Regions from separate parts of the Xanthobacter aminoxidans genome, predicted to be linked through region 1. Evidence: predicted binding sites of a transcription regulator. Region 1 holds the regulator's gene; each other region holds the start of a gene.
The links. The regulator LexA, encoded in region 1, represses DNA repair genes until DNA is damaged. The targets are predictions, from matches to a motif close to TGTTCNNNNTGTGTTCNG.
Positions count from the first base shown of each region.

Region 1 (7,059 bases):
CTGACCAAGGTGGAGGTGGAGGTTTCCCCCGATCCCGCATTGCCCGGCCTCCACGTCACGGCCCGCGCCAAGGTGACGGGCCAGACCGGCGTGGAGATGGAGGCGCTCACCGCCGTCTCCGTGGCCTGTCTCACCATCTACGACATGGCCAAGGCCGCCGACCGTGGCATGCGCATTGAAGGCATTCGCCTGCTGGAGAAATCCGGCGGCCGCAGCGGCCACTTCCGCGCCACCGACGCGGCCTGAGCCGGTCCGCCACCATGACAAGACCTGCGTTCAGGCAGAGTGAGGGAGCCGCGCCATGGCGCTCATGACCGTCGAGGAGGCCACTGCGCTCATCACGTCCGGCGTGTCTGCGCTCGGTGTGGAGGATGTGCCGGTGCAGGCCGCGGCCGGCCGTGTGCTGGCGCGCGATCTGGCGGCCCGCCGCACCCAGCCCCCCGCCGACATGTCGGCCATGGACGGCTACGCCGTGCGCGGTGCCGATATCGCGCAGACGCCCGCCCGCCTCGCGGTCATCGGCGAATCCGCCGCCGGACGCCCCTTCGCGGGCACGGTGGGCGCCGGGCAGGCCGTGCGCATCTTCACCGGCGCGGTGGTGCCGGAAGGTGCCGACACGGTGGTGATTCAGGAGAACGTCTCCCGCGAGGGCGACACCATCACCACCACGGCCCCGACCGCCGCGCTCCGCAACGTGCGCAAGCGCGGTTGTGATTTTTCCGCCGACGCGCCCGGCCTCTTCGCGGGCCGGCGGCTGACCGGCCGCGACATCATGCTGGCCGCCGCCATGGACCATGCGACGGTGCCGGTCGCCCGCCGCCCGCGCGTCGCGCTGCTTCAGACCGGCGACGAGCTGGTGCTGCCGGGCCAGGGCACCGGCAACGACAGCGAAATCGTCGTCTCCAACGCCTTCGGCCTCGCGGAACTGGCCCGCCGCGCCGGCGCCGATGTGACCGACCTCGGCCTCATCAAGGACGACCTCGCCGCCATCCGCGCCGTGGTGGCGCGGGCGCTCTCCGGCGAGTTCGATCTCGTCGTCTCCTCCGGTGGCGCTTCGGTGGGCGATCATGACCTCATGGCCCCGGCGCTGAAGGCGGAAGGGGTCGATCTCTCGGTCCACAAGATCGCGCTCAGGCCCGGCAAGCCGCTGATGTTCGGCCATCGCGGCACCGTGCGGGTGCTGGGGCTGCCAGGCAACCCGGTGTCGTCCCACGTCTGCGGGATGGTCTACCTCGTCCCCCTCATCCGCGCCCTGCAGGGCGATTCCCGCCCCGGCCCCGAGACGGTGCCGGCGCGCCTCGCGGCGGACCTGCCGCCCAATGACGTGCGGCGCGATTTCATGCGCGCGACCCTCGAGCGCCGGGCGGATGGCTCGATCCACGCCATCCCCTGCACCTCGCAGGACAGCGCCATGCTGAGCATTCTTTCCGCCGCCGACTGCCTTCTGGTGCGCCCGCCTTTCGCCCCGGCGGGCCGCGTCGGAGACCCCTGCGAGATTATTCCCTTCGCGGATTGAGCCCTTAACGGAGCCTTCACCACTTGCGGAACACAAAAGGAACAGATAAAGACTGTTCATGATTTGTTTCGCGGCGCACCGGGCGGGATGCGCCTTGAATCGGGACCGGCCGAGAGCGCCTGTTCCGCGGCGGTGCGTGCAAGGAACGGGGCCAGGGAATGCTCACTCGGAAGCAATATGACCTTCTGCGCTTCATCCATGAGCGGCTGAAGGAGACCGGTGTTCCCCCCTCCTTCGACGAGATGAAGGAAGCGCTGGACTTGCGCTCCAAGTCCGGTATCCACCGCCTCATCACCGCTCTGGAAGAGCGCGGCTTCATCCGCCGCCTGCCCAATCGCGCCCGCGCGCTGGAGGTGGTCCGCCTGCCCGACAGCGTGGCGCCGGGCCTCGCCTCCGCCCGGTCCGCAGGGCGGGGTTTCTCGCCCTCGGTCATCGAGGGCAGCCTCGGCAAGGTCCGCCCCGTGGCGGAGGATGACGAGGCGGGACAGGTGGTCTCGGTGCCGGTCATGGGCCGCATCGCCGCCGGCTCGCCCATCTCCGCCATTCAGAGCCGCAGCCATACGCTGAACATCCCGCCCGAGATGCTCGGCTCCGGCGAGCATTTCGCCCTTGAGGTGCGCGGCGACAGCATGATCGAGGCCGGCATCCTCGATGGCGACACGGTGCTGATCCGCAAGTGCGATTCCGCCGACACCGGCGACATTATCGTCGCGCTGGTGGACGACGAGGAAGCCACCCTCAAGCGCCTGCGCAAGAAGGGCGCCTCCATCGCGCTGGAGGCCGCCAATCCGGCCTACGAGACCCGCATTTTCGGTCCCGACCGCGTGCGCATCCAGGGCCGTCTGATCGGCCTCATGCGCCGCTACTGATCCTTATTTCTCCCGCGGGAGATCCGGAACGGGGTGAGGGGCGCGGTGGTCCACGCTCAACGGGCGCCTGCGCTTTTTTGAAGGCGTTGCCCCTCACCCCGACGCCTGGCAATTGTCGTGTCAGGGAGCGGTGGCGTCGGCCTGCGGATCGCCCGCATCGACCGCCCCCCGCTCGGATGCGAGGTCCGGCGGCAGCGGTGCCATCCACGGCCGGGACACCGAGGGGCTGCGGCTTCGCTCGGCCACGAGGGCACCATCGCGCAGGGTGAAGGCGAGCGTTCCGGTCCGCGCGAGTTTTTCCGGTGTCAGCACCTCGGCCGGGCAGGCGCGAGGCGGGGCATCGCGGGTGACGACCATGCGGGCATTCAGGCAGTCCGCCTCCAGGCTCTCCGCGCGCCGGGAGACGGCGATGGTGCCGCCGCCGGGCAGCGGCGCGGTGCAGCCGAGCGGGTCGCACAGGAAGGCGGAGGCGAGGTCCTTGGTGCCGGCCGTCCGGCGGTCGCCCTCCCGCGTCAGCCATTGCTCCACCACCAGCTTCTGGCCCGAGGCGCCGAGCACGGAAAGCCGTCCATCCGGCATCCGCACCGCCACCGTCTGCGCATCGGGCGCGATGAGGAGGTCCGGCTTCAGCGGCGTTCCCGCCACCAGCGCGGCGAGGCCGAGGGGCACCAGCGCCGCGAGGGTCAGAACGCCCCGCAGCAGGCAGAGGGCCAGCAGCGCGAGGGAGAGCCAGAGCAGCGTTCCGGCACCGACGAAGGCGGCGCGGATATCGGCCCCCGGCAGGGTCCCCACCCAGTCGGACACCGCCGTCATGATCTCGATGCCCCGGCCCATCACCGGCCAGGCCAGATGGTCCCAGCCGAACGGCATCAGCAGCACGCCCGCGAGGCCCGCCGGCATGACAAGGAAGGACACGGCCGGCATCGCCGCGAGATTGGCGAGAAGCCCATAGGGCGCCACCCGCTGGAAGTGGAAGATGCCATACGGCGCCGTCGCCAACCCCGCCACCAGCGAAGTCAGCGCCGTGCCGGCCACCAGCACCGCCACCCAGGAGACTACGGCTCCGGCGATGCCGTCCGGCCGGGGTATCGCCCGCAAAGGCTGAAGCCTTTCATAGGCGGCAACGAGGGCGAGGGTGGCGGCGAAGGACATCTGCGTGCCCGGGTCCAGCGCCGCCTCCGGCGTCAGCGCCAGCACCACCACCGCCGCGACACCCACCGAGCGCAGCGACAGGGACGGTCGCCCCACCAGCACGCCGGCCAGCACCAGCCCCGTCATCACGAAGGAACGCTGTGCCGGCACGTCGTTGCCCGACAGCACGAGATAGAAGGCGCTGCCCGACAGCGCGATCAGCGCCGCGAATGACTTGATGGGCCACGACAAAGCCAGCCCCGGCACCAGCGCCAGCAGGCCCCGCGCCAGCGCGAACAGGGTGCCGGCCACCAGCGCCATGTGCAGGCCGGAGATGGAGAGGATGTGCGAGAGGCCGGACACCCGCATGCTCTCCTCCACCGCGCGCGGAATGCCGGAGCGGTCGCCGGCCACCAGCGCCACCGCGACCTCTGCCGGCACGCCGGAAAGCGAGGCGCGGATGCGGTCCGACAGGCTCTGGCGCACACCGTCCAGCGCCATGGCGAGCCGCACGGACAAAGGCGGATCGCGCGGCGCCGCCGCCTTGGGTCGGCCGAGCCCGTAGCCGATGGCGCCGATGCCCTGAAACCACGGCGTGCGGCCGAAATCATGGGCGCCCGGCATGGCCGGGCCGGAGGGCGGCAGCAATTGCGCCAGCTGGGTTACATGGCTCCCCACCGGCGGCGCCCATCCCTTGCGGAGCGAAAGGCGCACCAGCGCCGGCGCGTTTTTCAGCCCGCGCACGGCGTCGCCATTGAGCCGCAGCAGGATGCGGTCGCCGGTGGTCCGCCGCTCCACCCGCTCGATGAAGCCGGAGAGGCGCACCGGGGTCTTGGGCGGCACCACCATCTCGTGGGCGATGAACGCGGTGCGCACCCCGCCGGCCGCGAAGCCGGCCATGGTGGCGAGGAGCACCGCGGCGGCCCCGAACATCACCGGCCGCGCCCGCGCCCCCCAGGCCGCCGCCGCGAACAGGGCCACAAGGACGAGGCTCGCGGTGAGCGAAGGTTCGGTGGAGGCGCCGAAATAGAGCAGGATGCCGGCGGTGAAGGCGGCCGGCAGCCACAGGATCAGCCGGCCGGACGCCGCCTCGGCCGCCACGTCATGGGCGATGCGGGCCTTCAGCGCGTCGGCGAGGCGTGAAAGCCCACGCGTGGAAAGCACCGGGAGCGCGCCCGCAGCTCCCCGTCCCCCTGCCCGCGCGCCGCCTGAAGCCCGCTCGTCCATCCCCGCCCGCCGGGGGCCGGGCCGGGTCGCGCCCATCCCCGCCCCATGTTCCTTGTGCCCCGCCTCTATGCTACACGGGCGCCTCCCGCGCGCCATGTGGTTCGGTTTGCGTTCCGCAGGGCCGCCCGCGCGTCTCCCGTCCAAGCGGACCCAATCCCGCCGAGCCCCGCCCGATGTCGCAGATCGTCACCCGCTTCGCCCCCTCGCCCACCGGCTTCCTGCATATCGGCGGGGCGCGCACGGCGCTGTTCAACTGGCTCTATGCCCGCCACACCGGCGGCAAGATGCTGCTGCGCATCGAGGACACGGACCGCCAGCGCTCCACCAAGGAGGCCATCGACGCCATCATCGAGGGGCTCTCCTGGCTCGGCATCGATTGGGAGGGCGAGCCCATCTACCAGTTCGCCCGCGCCGAGCGGCATCAGGCCGCGGTGGCGGAGATGCTGGCGAAGGGCAACGCCTATCGCTGCTACGCCACGCCCCAGGAGCTGGACGAGATGCGCGAGCTGGCCCGCAAGGAGGGCCGCCCGCCGCGCTATGACGGCCGCTGGCGCGACCGCGACCCCTCCGAGGCGCCGGCCGATCGCGCGCCCGTCATTCGCCTGCGCGCCCCGCAGGAGGGCGAAACGGTGATCGACGACATGGTGCAGGGCACCGTGACCTTCCCCAACAAGGACCTCGACGACCTCGTGCTGCTGCGGTCCGACGGCACGCCCACCTACATGCTAGCGGTGGTGGTGGACGACCACGACATGGGCGTCACCCACATCATCCGCGGCGACGACCACCTCACCAACGCCGCCCGCCAGACGCAGATCTACCGCGCGCTCGGCTGGGACGTGCCGCGCATGGCCCACATCCCGCTCATCCACGGGCCGGATGGCGCCAAGCTCTCCAAGCGCCACGGGGCGCTGGGCGTCGATGCCTATCGCGACATGGGCTATCTGCCGGCGGCACTGCGCAACTATCTCGTGCGCCTCGGCTGGAGCCACGGCGACCAGGAGGTGTTCTCCACCGACGAGATGGTCGAATTCTTCGACCTCGACAAGGTGGGCCGCTCGGCCGCGCGCTTCGACTTTGCCAAGCTGGAAAGCCTCAACGGCCACTATATGCGCGCCTCCAGCGATGCCGAGCTTTTGGCCGCCATCGACGCGCTGGTGCCCTATCTGCCGGACGCGGAGCACCGCCTGCCGCGCATGACGGACACCCGCCGCGCCCAGCTCGCCGCCGCCATGCCGGGGCTCAAGGAGCGGGCGAAGACGCTGGTAGAGCTGCTGGACAATGCCGAGTTCATCTTCGTCGAGCGGCCCATCCCGCTGGATGAGAAGGCGACCACGCTGCTCTCGCCCGAGGCCCGCGCCCATCTCGGCCGCCTCGTGCCGCTGCTGGAAGCCGTGGACTGGAGCGCCGCCGCCACCGAGGAGGTGGTGCGCCGCTATGCCGAGGCGCAAAGCGTGAAGCTCGGTGCCGTGGCCCAGCCGCTGCGCGCCGCGCTCACCGGCAAGTCCACCTCCCCGCCGGTGTTCGACGTGCTCGCAGTGCTCGGCCGCGAGGAGAGCCTCGGCCGGCTCCGGGATCAGGCGATTTGAAGCCGGCCGCCGTCACCGTCGCACTGGACCTGAAGGGGCTGAAATGCCCCCTGCCCGCCCTGCGCACCCGCAAGGCGCTGACGCAGGCGGCGGCGGGCACCCGGCTTGTCGTCACCTGCACGGACCCCATGGCGGTGATCGACATTCCCCACCTCGCGCACGAGACGGGCGCGGTGCTGGAAAAGCAGGAGGTCGAGACCGGCCTCCTGACCTTCGTGCTGCTGAAGCCGGCGTAAGAGAGCTTTGCGCCGCGCGGAAGCGCGTCGCGGGATTTTCGTGCGTTACGCTCAAGCGCCGCGCGGGCTTTTGGTGCGTCTCGCTCAAGCGCCGCGCGGGCTTTTGGTGCGTCTCGCTCAAGCGCCGCGCGGGCTTTTAGCGCGTCACGCTCAAGCGCCGCGCGGGCTTGAACTCACGCCGTCAGCGGCAGCGCCCGCTCCACCAGCCGCACCCAATAGGACGCGCCGTAGGGAATGGCGGCATCGGCGAAGTCGTACTGCGGATGATGCAGTCCGGCGGACGGGCCGTTGCCGATGAAGATGTAGGCGCCGGGCTTCTCTTCCAGCATGTAGGCGAAATCCTCGGCCGCCATCAGCGGCGGCGCGGCGGCGTCCACCTCCGAGGCGCCGGCCACCTCGCTCGCCACCTCGGCAGCGAAGGCCACCTGATCGGCGTGGTTGCTGGTGACCGGATAGCCTTCCTTGAAGCTCACCGTGGCGGTGGCGCCGTA
Region 1 is NZ_JBAFUS010000002.1:1,126,387-1,133,445, reverse strand. It holds gene moaC (cyclic pyranopterin monophosphate synthase MoaC) at 1-246, shown strand, start outside; gene V5F74_RS14310 (molybdopterin molybdotransferase MoeA) at 302-1,516, shown strand; gene lexA (transcriptional repressor LexA) at 1,675-2,385, shown strand; gene V5F74_RS14300 (ComEC/Rec2 family competence protein) at 2,506-4,680, opposite strand; gene gltX (glutamate--tRNA ligase) at 4,917-6,332, shown strand; gene V5F74_RS14290 (sulfurtransferase TusA family protein) at 6,329-6,568, shown strand; gene V5F74_RS14285 (M20 aminoacylase family protein) at 6,742-7,059, opposite strand, start outside.

Region 2 (7,059 bases), on a different contig from region 1:
ACCGGCCGCCCGCTGGTGATGACCTCCGGCAACCGCTCCAGCGAGCCGCAGATTTTTCGCGATGACGAGGCCCGAACCGGCCTTGCCGGCATCGTGGACGGCTTCCTGATGCACGACCGCCCCATCGCCCGCCGGCTCGACGACAGCGTGACGCGCTTCGCCGCCGGCGGACTGCGCGTGATGCGGCGCGGGCGGGGCCTCGCGCCGCTTCCCCTGGCGCTGCCGGAGGATTTCGAGGGGGCGCCGCCGGTGCTCGCCATGGGCGGCGAACTGAAAAGCGCGCTCTGCCTCACCCACGGCGCCCGCGCCCTCCTCTCCCACCATCTCGGCGACCTCGACGAGCCGGCCACGGGCGATGCCTTCGAGACCGCTTTGGCCGACTATTCCGCCCTCTTCGCCCATGTGCCGCAGGTGATCGCCGCCGACCTCCACCCGGACTATCGCGCCAGCCGCCTCGCCGCCGCCCTCGCCGAGGCGCGGGGGCTCCCGCTGGAGAGCGTGCAGCATCACCATGCCCACATCGCCGCCGCCATGGCCGAGACCGGCTGGCGGCGCACGGATGGCAAGGTGGTGGGGATCGCCCTCGACGGGCTGGGGCTGGGCAACGACGGCACCGTGTGGGGCGCCGAGGTGCTGGTCTGCGACTATCGCGAAAGCCGGCGCATCGCCCGCCTCTCCCCCATCCAGCTCGCCGGCGGCGATGCCGCGAGCCGCGAGCCGTGGCGGGCGCTGCTCGCCCACCTCGACCGGGCGCTCGGCCGCGCCGTCGTTGATGGCGACGCCAGCCTCGCCGCGCTGTTTGCCGGAAAGCCGGTGCCGACCCTGCGGGCGATGATGGACAAGGGGCTCAATGCCCCCCCCGCCTCTTCCGCCGGCCGCCTGTTCGATGCCGTGGCCGCCCTCCTCGGCCTCGCACCCGACCGGCTCTCCCACGAGGGCGAGGCGGCCATGGCGCTGGAGGCCGGCGCGGCGGGGGAGGCCGCGCCCTACCCGTTCGCCATCTCCGCGCAGGACGACCTCATCGAGATCGATCCCGCCCCGCTCTGGCGCGCCCTCCGCGCCAACCTTGCCGCCGCCCGGCCGCTCCCGGAGATGGCCGCCGCCTTCCATACCGGGCTTGCCGAAGCTTTCGTCTCCGTCGCGGCGCAGGCGGCAGCCGAGGCCGGCACCCATGCCGTCGCCCTCTCCGGCGGCGTGTTCCAGAATGCCCGGCTGCTGGAGGAGGCTGTCGCCCGGCTGCGCGCGCGCGGCCTCACCCCTCTCATCCCCGCCGAGGTGCCGGCCAATGACGGCGGCCTCGCCTTGGGGCAGGCGGTGGTCGCTGCGGCGCGACATATGGCGTGATGCCATGCGGGCGGGGCCGTTCCCGTCCGGCGCGGGCGGGACTATGGTGGGGCCATGACCACGCCCCATCGTCCGCACCCGCACAGCCGCCCCGAAGGCCGCGCCGCAGGTGTCGTGAAAACCTTCCTCCTCGCCGGCTCCACCCTGCCCGCCCCCGGCCTCGCGCCGGGCCTGCATGTGGTCGCGACGCCCATCGGCAACCTCGCCGACGTGACGGTGCGCGCGCTGGAGACCCTGGCGGCGGCCGATGTAATCGCCTGCGAGGACACCCGCATCTCCCGCCGGCTGCTGGACCGCTACGGCATCCAGACCCACCTCATGGCCTATCACGACCACAACGGCGCCAGCGCCCGGCCGAAGCTGCTGGCCCGCCTCGCCGCCGGCGAGCGTGTGGCGCTGATCTCGGACGCGGGAACGCCGCTGGTGTCGGACCCCGGCTTCAAGCTGGTGGTGGAGGCCGCGGAGCTGGGCTTCCCCGTGCATCCCGTGCCCGGCGCCTCGGCTTTGCTCGCGGCCCTTGTGGCGGCGGGACTGCCCACCGACTGCTTCCTGTTCGACGGCTTCCTGCCGCCCAAGGCCGGCCAGCGCCGCAATCGCATCTCCGCCCTCGCCGCCGTGCCGGGCACCCTCGTTTTCTATGAGACCGGCCCCCGCCTCGCCGAGAGCCTCGCCGACCTTGCCGACGTGCTCGGCCCGCGCCGTGCCGCCGTCTGCCGCGAGCTGACCAAGGCGTTCGAGGAGGTGCGGCGCGCCGATCTGCCCGCCCTCGCCGCCCACTATGCGGACGCCGACGACCCCAAGGGCGAGATCGTCCTCGTCATCGGCCCGCCCCTGGAAGAGGTGGCCGGCGATGCGGACGTGGACGCGGCGCTCCTGCGCGCCCTCAAGGATACGTCGCTGAAGGATGCCGTCGCGGTCGTCGCCGGCGCCACCGGCCGGCCGAAGCGCGAGGTCTACGCCCGCGCCCTCGCGCTCGCGCAGGCGCGTGGGGACGAAAAGCCCGGGGACGCCGACGCGGATGCCTGAGACGCCGGCCAGCCCTCCGCCCGACGCGGGCAAGCTGCGCCGCCGCGCCGCGCACGCTCGCGGGCTCGCGGGGGAGGAACGCGCCGCGACCCTGCTCGGCGCCCACGGCTTCCACGTGCTCGCCCGGCGGGTGCGCACCAAGGCGGGCGAGATCGACCTCATCGCCCGGCAGGGCGACCTCCTCGTCTTCTGCGAGGTGAAGCTGCGGGCGCGGCTCGATGATGCCGCCTTCTCCCTCCAGCCGCGCCAGCGCCGACGCATTGCGGCGGCGGCCGAGGCCTACCTCGCCGAGCACCCGGAGCTTTCAATGCTGAACATGCGCTTCGACGCGGTGCTCCTCGCCCGCACGGGCGAGGCCGAGCACCTGCCCGGTGCTTTTGAAATGGAGTTCTGAGCCGAGTGGCGGCGCGCGCCACCCGCCTATAGATAAAGCCGAGACAGCGAGGCCCAATCGGGCCAGCGGGAGATTGCCATGGCCCTGAAGGTCGCGGTCCAGATGGACCACATTGCCAGCATCAATGTTCAAGGGGATTCCACCTTCGCCCTCCTTCTGGAGGCGCAGCGGCGGGGCCATGCGCTGTTCCATTACACGCCCGACCGCATGGCCATGCGCGACGGCCAAGTGTTCGCGGCCGTGGAGCCGCTGACCGTGAAGGACGAGGCCGGCGCCCACTTCACCCTCGGCGCGCGCGAGCGCATTCCCCTCACCGAGATGGACGTGGTGCTGATGCGCCAGGACCCGCCCTTCGACATGGCCTATGTGACGGCGACCCACCTGCTGGAGCGCATTCACCCGAAGACTTTGGTGGTGAACGACCCCGGCCATGTGCGCAACGCGCCGGAAAAGATCTTCGTCACCGAATTTCCCGACCTGATGCCGCCGACCCTGATCTCCCGCGACCTCGCCGAGATCAAGGCCTTCCGCGCCGAGTTCGGCGACGTGGTGATGAAGCCGCTCTATGGCAACGGCGGCGCGGCGGTGTTCCGCCTCACCGCCGACGACCTCAATTTCGGCTCGCTCTACGACCTCTTCTCCGCCACCTTCCGCGAGCCGTGGGTGATCCAGCGCTTCCTGCCGGCGGTGAAACACGGCGACAAACGCATCATCCTGGTGGATGGCGAGGCGGCAGGCGCGGTGAACCGGGTGCCGAGCGAGGGCGACTTGCGCTCCAACATGGTGCGCGGCGGCGCGGCGCGGCCCACCGACCTCACAGACCGCGAGCTGGAAATCTGCGCCCGCATCGGCCCCTCGCTGCGCGAGAAGGGGCTCATCTTCGTCGGCATCGACGTGATCGACGGCAACCTCACCGAGATCAACGTGACCTCCCCCACGGGCCTGCGCGCCATCAAGCGCCTGGGCGGGCCGGACATCGCGGCGCAGATTTGGGACCGCATCGAGGCCCGCCGCGCCGCCTGAGGCACCTTCCAATCGAGACCAACGCGGCGGCGCCCTCGGCCCGCCGCGCGAACCGCCGTGCGGCTGCGGGCGTTATCCGTCAGGACGCACCCCCGGACATCACAGGACCGACCATGGGACAGCCTTTTACCGCCTCCATCCCCCACCGCCTCGGCAAGGCCGAGGCGACGCGGCGCCTCCAGGCGGGGCTGACCGGCGTGCGCGACCGCTTCTCGCGCCACATCTCCATCCTGGAGGAAACCTGGACCGGAGAGCAGCTGGACTTCCGCATCGCCGCGCTGGGACAGACGGCGAGCGGCAAGCTTCAGGTGGCGGACGATGCGGTGCACCTCTCCGTGGAGCTGCCGTTCATGCTGGATCTGGTCGCCCGCAAGGCGAAGGACCTCATCCAGAAGCAGGGCCGCCTGATGCTGGAGAAGAAATAGGCCGGCTCAGGCCGTTTCCAGTTCCAGCGTCAGCGTGTCGATGGAGAAGGAGCCGTCCGCCTCGAACTCGAAGTGGGTTGCCACGTCCGCGCTGGCGCCCGCCATCAGCGAGCGGATGGCGGCGACATGCAGCTCCGGCGTGCGGATGCGCGCCACCCAGGAGGCGAACTCCAGCCTCAGGCGCCGGTGCGCCGTGCGCACCACCCGGAACCCCGCCTCCTCGGCGATGCGGCTCCATTCGGAGGGGCTGTAGTCCCGTCCGTGGGAGGGATCGCGCAGCAATTCCACCGTCTGGAGGAAGGTGTCCGCCACCGGCCATTCGGGCGCGATCACGTCCATCATGACCACCTGCCCGCCCGCCTTCACCACCCGCCGCACCTCGGCAAGGGCCTGCGGCACATTCCGCCAGTGGTGCGCGCTGTAACGCGAGGCGACCATGTCGAAGCTGCCGTCGGCGAAGGGCAGGCGCTCGGCGACGCCCTGCCGCGTGGCGATGTTCGCGAGCCCGCGTGCCTTGGCCTCGGCCGCGACGGCGCCCAGCATGTCCTCGGACAGATCGTAGGCCACCACTTCGCCCGCGAACGGCGCGGCGGTGAAGCTCACATGCCCGCCGCCGCAGCCGAGATCGAGCAACCGGGCGGGCCGCGCCTCTTCCACGAGGGCCTTGAGCGCATCGAGATCAGCACCCCGCGCATGCACGGCGCTCGCCACATAGGCGGCGGCCTGCGGGCCGAACATCTCGACCACATGGGCCTCGTGACTGCGCACGCCTGCACCTTCGGCGGCCATGACTGTTCTCCCCGATCCTCTTGCTACCTCCAGCATAGCCGGGGCGGCGCTTGACGCAAGTACGATTGTTCTTCTTTCGTTCTTGCGAGCGCGCCCGCCCTCCGCTACCTTGAGATGCAGACGGGCAGCAGGCAGGGGGCGGCTGTGATCCAGCGGGTGGCGACAGTCGCGTTCGAGGGCGTCGAGGCGCGCCCGGTGGATGTTCAGGTGCATGTGGCGGCCGGCCTGCCGGCCTTCACCATCGTCGGCCTGCCCGACAAGGCCGTGACCGAGGCGAAGGAGCGGGTGCGCGCAGCGCTCATCGCGTCAGGGCTTGCCCTTCCGGCGCGGCGCATCACGGTGAACCTCGCCCCCGCCGACCTGCCCAAGGAAGGCTCCCATTACGATCTGCCCATCGCGCTGGGGCTGATGGCCGCCATCGGTGCCATCCCCGGCGATGCCCTCGCCGGCTTCACGGTCGTGGGCGAATTGGCCCTGGACGGCGCCATCGCGGCCGTGGCCGGCGTGCTGCCGGCGGCCATCGGCGCCAATGCGCGCGGGCACGGCCTCATCTGCCCCGCCCCGTGCGGTGCCGAGGCCGCCTGGGCCAGCCCCGACATGGACATCCTCGCCCCGCAGTCCCTCATCCAGCTCGCCAACCACATGACCGGACGCCAGGTGATGGGCCGGCCCGAGCCACGGATGAAGCCGCCGGGAGACACCATGCTCGACCTCCGCGACGTGAAGGGCCAGGAGACCGCCAAGCGGGCGCTGGAGGTGGCCGCTGCCGGCGGCCACAATCTCCTGTTCGTCGGCCCGCCGGGTGCAGGCAAGTCCATGCTGGCGCAGCGCCTGCCCTCCATCCTGCCGCCGCTGTCGCCGGCGGAGATGCTGGATGTTTCGATGATCGCCTCGGTGGCCGGCACCATCGAGGACGGCGCGCTGATGGACCGCCGCCCGTTCCGCGCCCCGCACCATTCGGCCAGCATGGCGGCCATGGTGGGCGGCGGGGCCAAGGCGAAGCCGGGCGAGGTCTCGCTCGCCCACAATGGCGTTCTGTTCCTCGACGAACTGCCGGAATTCACGCCGCAGGTGCTCGATTCCCTGCGCCAGCCGCTGGAATCGGGCGAGGTCCTGATCGCCCGCGCCAACCATCGCGTCACCTATCCCGCGCGCTTCCAGCTCATCGCCGCCATGAATCCCTGCCGCTGCGGCCGCGCCGGGGAGCCTGGCTTCACCTGCAAACGCGGACCACGCTGTGCCGACGAATATCAGGCGCGGCTCTCCGGACCCTTCCTCGACCGCATCGATCTCCATCTCGAGGTGCCGTCGGTCTCGGCCTCGGACCTCGTGCTGCCGGCCCCGGCCGAAGGCTCGCGGGAGATTGCGGCCCGCGTCGCCATGGCGCGGGAAATCCAGCTGGAGCGCTATGCCGCCCTCAGCCGACCGGACGTGCGCACCAATGCCGAGGCTTCCGGGCCGTTGCTGGAGGCGGTGGCGACGCCCGATTCGGCCGGAGCGATCCTGCTTCGCGATGCCGCCGACGCCATGCGGCTCAGCGCCCGCGGCTATCATCGCGTGCTGAAGGTGGCGCGCACCCTCGCTGATCTCGATGGCGCGGACGGGGTCGGCCGCCGCCATCTGGCGGAAGCCCTCGCCTATCGCGCCGCGGCGGAACGGCCCAGGGCGGCGGCCTAAAGTTGCGGCGGCGTAGACCGGCTGCCGCGCAGAAATTGTCCGGCACCGCAGCGGTGCCGGACGGGAGCGGACAGGTTGCCGCCTCAGCGCATGGCGTTGACGGCGAGGCCCTCGATATAGGTGATCTGGGCGAGGTCGCCCGGCTGCACCTTCTGCACGTCGGCGAGCACCTTGTCGTTGGCGGCGCGCACCACGCGGACGTTGCCGTCCGGCCCCTCGAAGGTCACGGTGCCGGCGGCCGGGTCGAGGCCCACGAAGATGGAGGTCAGCGTGACCTCGCGGATGCCGAAGCCCTCCGGCCAGCCCGGCAGGCCGTCCGTGATGACGACCTCCGCCATCACTTCGCCCGGCTTGCCCTGGTGCGCCTTGCCGAGCGCGGTG
Region 2 is NZ_JBAFUS010000004.1:104,215-111,273, reverse strand. It holds gene hypF (carbamoyltransferase HypF) at 1-1,344, shown strand, start outside; gene rsmI (16S rRNA (cytidine(1402)-2'-O)-methyltransferase) at 1,399-2,370, shown strand; gene V5F74_RS19260 (YraN family protein) at 2,363-2,764, shown strand; gene gshB (glutathione synthase) at 2,843-3,787, shown strand; gene V5F74_RS19250 (polyhydroxyalkanoic acid system family protein) at 3,901-4,212, shown strand; gene V5F74_RS19245 (class I SAM-dependent methyltransferase) at 4,219-5,001, opposite strand; gene V5F74_RS19240 (YifB family Mg chelatase-like AAA ATPase) at 5,146-6,678, shown strand; gene V5F74_RS19235 (hypothetical protein) at 6,762-7,059, opposite strand, start outside.
Region 2: a site for LexA is predicted at 5,068-5,085, ahead of V5F74_RS19240 (YifB family Mg chelatase-like AAA ATPase). Genes of this name have one in related genera too.

Region 3 (7,059 bases), on a different contig from region 1:
CCGCCGCCCGAACCCACCTTGCGCCGCCTGCGTCCCTCCGGCCTCGACGGAACGGACCCCCGACCCGAACGGCCGGCGGCGCCCGCGCCGCTGCCCGAGAGTGCGCTGTCTCCCCTCCTGCGCGGCGATCTGGTCCACAGGCTGCTGGCCGGCCTGCCGGAGGTGGCGGCGGCCGAGCGGGAGGCGGCGGGCCTGCGCCTGCTGCGCCACGCGGCGGACGGGGTGGACGAGGCGGCGCACCGGGCGATTCTCGCCGAGGCGCTCGGCGTGCTCGGCCATGCGCCCCTCGCGGAGCTGTTCGGCGCCGGAAGCCGGGCCGAGGTGCCGGTGATCGGGCGCATCACGGGCGGAGGCGGGGAGGTGTTCGCCGTCAACGGCCGCATCGACCGGCTGGTGGTGTTGCCCGACCGCATCCTCGTGGCCGACTTCAAGACGGACCGGGTACCGCCTTCGGACCCCGCGGAGGCCGGCGAAAGCTATGTTTCCCAGCTCGCCGTCTATGGCGCCATTCTGTCGCAGGCGTTCGGCGGGCGGCCGGTGGAAGCGCGCCTGATCTATACGGCGGGGCCGCTTGTGGTGCCGCTCATTCCCTCCCGGCTCGCCGCGGCGCTGACGAAGCTTGGTGTTCCGTCCCCGCCTTTCGCCTCCCACGGCGTCAAGGGCGCGTGAAGCCGCCTTGACGGGGAGGGGAGGGGCTACCTACGTTCTCCCCCAACATCCAGTGGTTCTCCCCGTTCTGCCCTACGAGGTATGTCATGGCCGTCGAGAAGGTTTCCGATCAGAATTTCGATCAGGACGTGCTGAAGTCCAGCGCGCCGGTCATCGTCGACTTCTGGGCGGAGTGGTGCGGCCCCTGCCGCATGGTTGCCCCCATCCTGGAGGAAGTCTCCGGCGAGCTGGGCGAGAAGGTCCGCATCGTGAAGCTGAACGTGGACGAGAATCCGCAGACGGCATCCAAGTACGGCATCATGTCCATTCCCACCCTGCTCCTGTTCAAGGACGGCAAGATCGCCTCCCGTCAGGTGGGCGCCGCCCCCAAGGCCAAGCTGGTGCAGTGGATCAACGGCTCGATCTGAGCTTCGACTCCGCCGAATATGAAAAAGCCCCCGATTCGGGGGCTTTTTTGTTTTTGTTGGGGGGCTTGAACAGGCCTCAGCCGTGCCTTGCCAGCATTTTCCCTGAGGGAGAGACGCGCTCCACCGTGAACGCGGAGGCAGGGCGTACCCGCCATGGGCGGTCGAGGCAGAGGCTGGCATCGTTGAGCCGGGCCGCCTCGGCCTGCGCCTCGCCCTCATTGGCGAAGCGATGCGCCTCGCGGGGGAAGAAAGCGCCGCCTGGAACGATGACGGTCTCACCCTCCTGCGTATCGATCCGGGTTTCACTGCCGTCGAAGAAGACCCAGCCGCACGGCGCACCCGGCACGGCGCGGGCGACCAGATGGGCGAGGGAGAGGGGGACGCGGCGGCGCGCGGGCTGCCAGCGCGGCATACGGAAACTGAACATCGGACCCGTTGTCCTCTATCGCCCCTGAGGTGTCTTCCCAGTGGAAATGCTCAAGGGTGCCCGACCGTTCCAACCTGCGACGTCGTGAACGTCACCAGGATGTTACCCACAGCAAGGCTCAAGCCGGCGGAACGGAGCGGCTCAATAGCTGACGGCGGCGAGATAGAGCCCCGCTGCCGGGGCCATGGGGCCGCAGCGGGTGCGATCGGCGGCGGCGAGGGCGGTGGCGAGATCGTCCGCGCTCCAGCGGCCTTCCCCCACCCGCATCAGCGAGCCCACCATGGAGCGCACCTGATGGTGCAGGAAGGACCGGGCGGAGGTGACGACGCGGATTTCGTCGCCGTGGCGGGACACATCCAGCTGGTCCAGCGTCTTCACCGGCGAGGCGGCCTGGCACTCGGCGGCGCGGAAGGTGGAGAAATCGTGCTTGCCCAGCAGACGCTGGGCGGCGTCGTGCATCGCCTCGGCGTCGAGCTTCTGGGGGATGCGCCACGCCCGGTCGCGGTCGAGGGCGAGATCGGGGCGGCGGTTGACGATGCGGTAGAGGTAGTGCCGCCTGGTGGCGGAGAAGCGGGCGTCGAAGCTGTCCGGGACAAGCTCGGCGGAGAGCACCGCCACCGGATGGGGCCGAAGCTGGGCCGTCATGGCGTCGCGCACCGTATCCGTGCGCCAGTCCTTCGACAGATCCACATGGGCCACCTGCCCGGTGGCATGGACGCCGGCATCGGTGCGCCCGGCGCCCGCTACCGTCACCTTTTCCCCGCAGAAACGCTGAAAGGCTTCGGCCAGCACACCCTGCACGGTCGGCAGCTCCGCCTGCATCTGCCAGCCGGCGAAGGGGGTGCCATCATATTCGATGGTGAGCTTGTAGCGGGGCATGGCGGGTCTGGCCGCCCTCAGGCGAGCCGGCTTCCGGGCGGGACGGCATTGCCCCTCAGGAATGTGTCCGCCCCCATGGGCTGCTTGCCGGCCTTCTGCAGCTCCACGAGCCGCACCGCGCCCGCGCCGCAGGCGATGGTGAGGTGGTCGTCAAGTACCGTGCCGGGCGCTGCGGAGCCCTCCGCCAGCGTCGAGCGCAGCACCTTCACCCGCGCCTCGTCCGGCCCGAGGGGGAACCAGGCGCCGGGGAAGGGGGAGAGGCCGCGGATGCGGTCGTGCACCTCCTGGGCGGGCTTTGACCAGTCGATGCGGGTCTCCGCCTTCTCGATCTTGGCGGCATATTCCACGCCGGTCGCCGGCTGGGGCGTGAAGCCGAGCCCGCCGCGCTCCAGCGCGGCCAGCGCCCGGCCCATGAGGTCGGCGCCGATCACCATCATGCGGTCGTGCAATTCGCCGGCGGTCATGTCCGGGCCGATGGGGATGCGCTCCACGAGGCCCACGGGGCCGGTGTCCAGCCCCGCTTCCATCTGCATCACCGCGACGCCGGTCTCCGTGTCGCCGGCCATGATGGCCCGCTGGATCGGCGCGGCGCCGCGCCAGCGCGGCAGCAGCGAGCCGTGCAGGTTCAGGCAGCCGAGGCGCGGCGCATCGAGGATGGCCTGCGGCAGGATGAGGCCATAGGCCACCACCACCGCCACGTCCGCCTCATGGGCACGGAAGGCGTCCGCCGCCTCCTCGCCCTTCAGGCTCCTGGGCGTGAACACCGGCAGGCCGAAGCGCTCGGCCACCGCATGGACGGGGGAGGGGGTGAGGTCGAGCCCGCGCCGGCCGGCCGGGGCCGGGGCGCGGGTATAGACCGCCACCACCTCGTGGCCGCGCCCGACGATCTCCGAGAGGGTGGGCACGGCGAAATCCGGCGTACCCATGAAGACGATGCGCATGGACCCTCGTGTCCCGTGATCTCCCGCCGCAGCGGGATCAGGCCTCGGCCTTGTGCTTCGCCTGCTTGGTGAATTTCTTGATGACCCGGTCGCGCTTCAGCTTGGAGATGTGATCGATGAAGAGCACGCCGTTGAGATGGTCGATCTCGTGCTGCACGCAGGTGGCGAACAGGCCCTCGGCCTCCACCTCCCGCGTCTTGCCCTCCACGTCCATAAAGCGCACCGCCACCTTCGCCGGGCGCTCCACCTCCTCGTAATATTCGGGGATGGAGAGGCAGCCCTCGCTGTAGACGGAGGTCTCTTCCGAGGCGGCGATGATTTCCGGATTGATGAGGGCGATGGGCTTCTTGTTCTCGCCGTCGCGCGCGACATCGATGGTGATGACGCGGCGCTGCACGCCCACCTGTATGGCCGCCAGCCCGATGCCGGGGGCGTCGTACATGGTCTCGAACATGTCCTCCACCAGCTTGCGCACCTCGCTGTCGATCTTCTCGACCGGGGTGGAAAGCGTGCGCAGCTTGGGCTCGGGGATGATGAGGATGGGCCGGATCGTCATTCGAGCGAGATAAGCGAAGCTGCCGCATAGGTCAACATGTTCGCCGTTTGTTCAGATGAGAGAATCACGTAAGAAGAGAAGGTTCACGCAAGAGCAAGGCATGCCGGTTGTGCTGTTCACCTTCGGCGGGCGGCCCTTCACCGTGGCCGAGGCGGCTGCGGTCGCCGCGGCGGTGCTGGCGCTGCTGCTGTTTCTGGTGCTGGTGAGCCTCGTGCGCCAGTCGCGGGCGCGCGCCGCCGCGGTCGCAGAGGAAGCACTCCGGCGCGACGAGATGGATCGCCGCCTGCGCGAGCTGGTCCGCGTCCAGTCCGAGACCGCCGGCCGCGTGCAGAGCATGACGGAGATCCTCGCCCAGAGGCAGAGCGAGCTGGCCCGCGCCGTCTCCGACCGGCTCGACCAGACCTCCCATCGGCTGGGAGAGACCCTCTCCACCGCCGCCCGCGCCACCCATGAAAGCCTGACGCGTATCGCCGAGCGTCTCGTGATGGTGGAGACGGCCGAGCGCACGCTCGGCGATCTTTCCGCGCAGGTGGTTTCCCTGCGCGAGACGCTGGCCAACAAGCAGGCGCGCGGCGCCTTCGGGCAGGCGCGGATGGAGGCCATCGTCTCCGATGGCTTGCCGCGCGGAAGCTTCGCCTTCCAGTACACCCTCTCCAACGGCAAGCGGCCGGACTGCGCCATCTTCCTGCCGGGGGATGCGCGCCCGCTGCTCATCGATTCCAAATTCCCGCTGGAGGCTGTCACCGCCTTCCGCGAGGCGCCATCCGCCGAGCATCGCAAGGCCGCAGGCCAGCGCCTGCGCAACGATCTCTTGAAGCACGTCTATGACGTGGCCGAGCGCTACTTCATCCCCGGCGAGACGCAGGACGTAGCGCTCATCTTCGTGCCGTCCGAATCCGTCTATGCCGAGATCAGCGAGCATTTCGACGGCGTGGTGCAGGAGGCCTATCGCCAGCGCGTGGTGCTGGTTTCGCCATCGCTCCTGATGCTGGCCGTGCAGGTGGTGCAGGCCATCGCCAAGGACGCCCGCATGCGCGAGGAGGCGGACCGCGTGCGGGCCGAGGTCGGCGCCCTGGTGGAGGACGTGAGCCGCCTGCGCGAGCGGGTGGGCGACCTCGCGAAGCATTTCGCGCAGGTGGGTGACGACGTGCAGCGCGTCATCATCTCCGCCGACAAGATCGCCCGGCGCGGGCTGAGGCTGGAGCAGCTCGACTTCGACACCCCCGGTCCGGCGTCCTCCCCGCCGCCCAAGTGAGGGCCGGCGCCATGCCGAAGCACCGCATCACCACCACCAGCTTCGCCAGCGTCTATCCCCTCTATGTCGCCAAGGCCGAGCGGAAGGGGCGCACGCCGGCGGAGGTGGACGCGGTGATCCGCTGGCTGACCGGTTATTCCGACGCCGAGCTTGCCACCCTCCTTGCCGGAAAGACCGATTTCGAGACCTTCTTCGCGCAGGTCCCCGCCCCCAATCCCGCCCGCGCGCTCATCACGGGCGTGGTCTGCGGCGTGCGGGTGGAGGAGGTCGCCGAGCCGACCATGCGGGAGATGCGGTATCTCGATAAGTTGATCGACGAACTGGCGCGCGGGCGGCCGCTGGAGAAGATCCTGCGCAAGGGCTGAGGCCTGTTGATGCGGCCCCGGTCGGGGGTTGCGGCATCTTGCGCGGCGGCCTGCGAGGCGGGATGCTGACGCCTGAGATGAATCGCGCGCCGGTTGGGGCGCGCCCGTGACCTTTAAGGACGAAATGCCCGAACTGCCCGAGGTGGAAACCGTCCGCCGCGGCCTGATGCCCGTCTTGCAGGGCGCCGTGATCGAAAGCGCCGAGGCGCGCCGCCCGGACCTGCGCTGGCCGCTGCCGGAGAACTTCGCCGAACGCCTCGCCGGCCGCCGCGTGGAGGCCATCGGCCGCCGCGCCAAATACCTGCTCGCCGACCTCGACGGCGGCGAGGTGATGATCCTGCACCTCGGCATGTCCGGCTCCATCCGGGTGGAGGGCGAAAAGGCGCTCCGCCCCGGGGCCTTCCATTATCCCCGCGCCGCCGCCGGGCCGCACGACCATGTGGTGCTGCACCTCGCCGGCGGCACCACCGTGACCTTCAACGATCCGCGCCGCTTCGGCGCCATCCTGATCGTCCCCTACGACCGGCTGGAGAGCCATCCGCTTCTGGCGGGCCTCGGCCCGGAGCCGCTGGGCAACGCCTTCCATGCCGACTATCTCGCGGGCGCGTTCGCGCGCCGCAAGACGTCGCTGAAGGCCGCGCTGCTGGACCAGAAGCTGGTGGCGGGCCTCGGCAACATCTATGTCTGCGAGGCACTGTTCCGCGCCGGCCTCTCGCCGCGCCGCCTTGCCCACACCATCGTCACGAAGGACGGCAAGCCGACGCCGCGGGTCGAGCGTCTCGTCACCGCCATTCGCGACGTGCTGCGCGAGGCCATCCAGGCCGGCGGCTCCTCGCTGCGGGACCACAAGCAGGTGAGCGGCGAGCTCGGCTATTTCCAGCACACCTTCCGCGTCTACGACCGCGAGGGCGAACCCTGCCGCACCCGGCACTGCAAGGGCATCGTCCAGCGCATCGTGCAAGGCGGGCGCTCCACCTTCTACTGCCCGGTCTGTCAGAGATAGCGCAGCCCCGCACGGCCGCTGTGCGAGGCTGCCACTTCGCATGCCGGCGCGGAAGCGCTAGAGCACGGTTCCGCGCGCGCGGCGCAGGATATCGACCGGCGTCACGCCGGCTCAGGAGGAGATGAGGATGGCTTACGAGACGATCCTGTTGGAGGTGGACGAGCGGGTCGGCATCATCCGGCTGAACCGCCCGCAGGCGCTCAACGCGCTCAACGCCCAGCTCATCAACGAGCTGAACGCCGCCCTCGACGTGCTCGAGAACGACCGCGCCATCGGCTGCATCATCCTCACCGGTTCGGAGAAGGCGTTCGCCGCCGGCGCCGACATCAAGGCGATGCAGAGCTTCACCTATCCGGACACGTATCTCGACGACTACATCACCTCCTGGGAGCGCCTCTCGCGCACCCGCAAGCCGGTGATCGCGGCGGTAGCCGGCTTCGCCCTGGGCGGCGGCTGCGAGCTGGCCATGATGTGCGACTTCATCCTCGCCGCCGACACGGCGAAGTTCGGCCAGCCGGAGATCAAGCTCGGCGTCATGCCCGGCTCGGGCGGCACCC
Region 3 is NZ_JBAFUS010000004.1:291,975-299,033, forward strand. It holds gene addA (double-strand break repair helicase AddA) at 1-669, shown strand, start outside; gene trxA (thioredoxin) at 756-1,076, shown strand; gene V5F74_RS20050 (hypothetical protein) at 1,153-1,503, opposite strand; gene truA (tRNA pseudouridine(38-40) synthase TruA) at 1,645-2,382, opposite strand; gene fmt (methionyl-tRNA formyltransferase) at 2,400-3,323, opposite strand; gene def (peptide deformylase) at 3,361-3,879, opposite strand; gene V5F74_RS20070 (DNA recombination protein RmuC) at 3,980-5,134, shown strand; gene V5F74_RS20075 (DUF2200 domain-containing protein) at 5,146-5,499, shown strand; gene mutM (bifunctional DNA-formamidopyrimidine glycosylase/DNA-(apurinic or apyrimidinic site) lyase) at 5,624-6,502, shown strand; gene V5F74_RS20085 (enoyl-CoA hydratase) at 6,630-7,059, shown strand, end outside.
Region 3: a site for LexA is predicted at 3,917-3,934, ahead of def (peptide deformylase). Genes of this name have one in related genera too.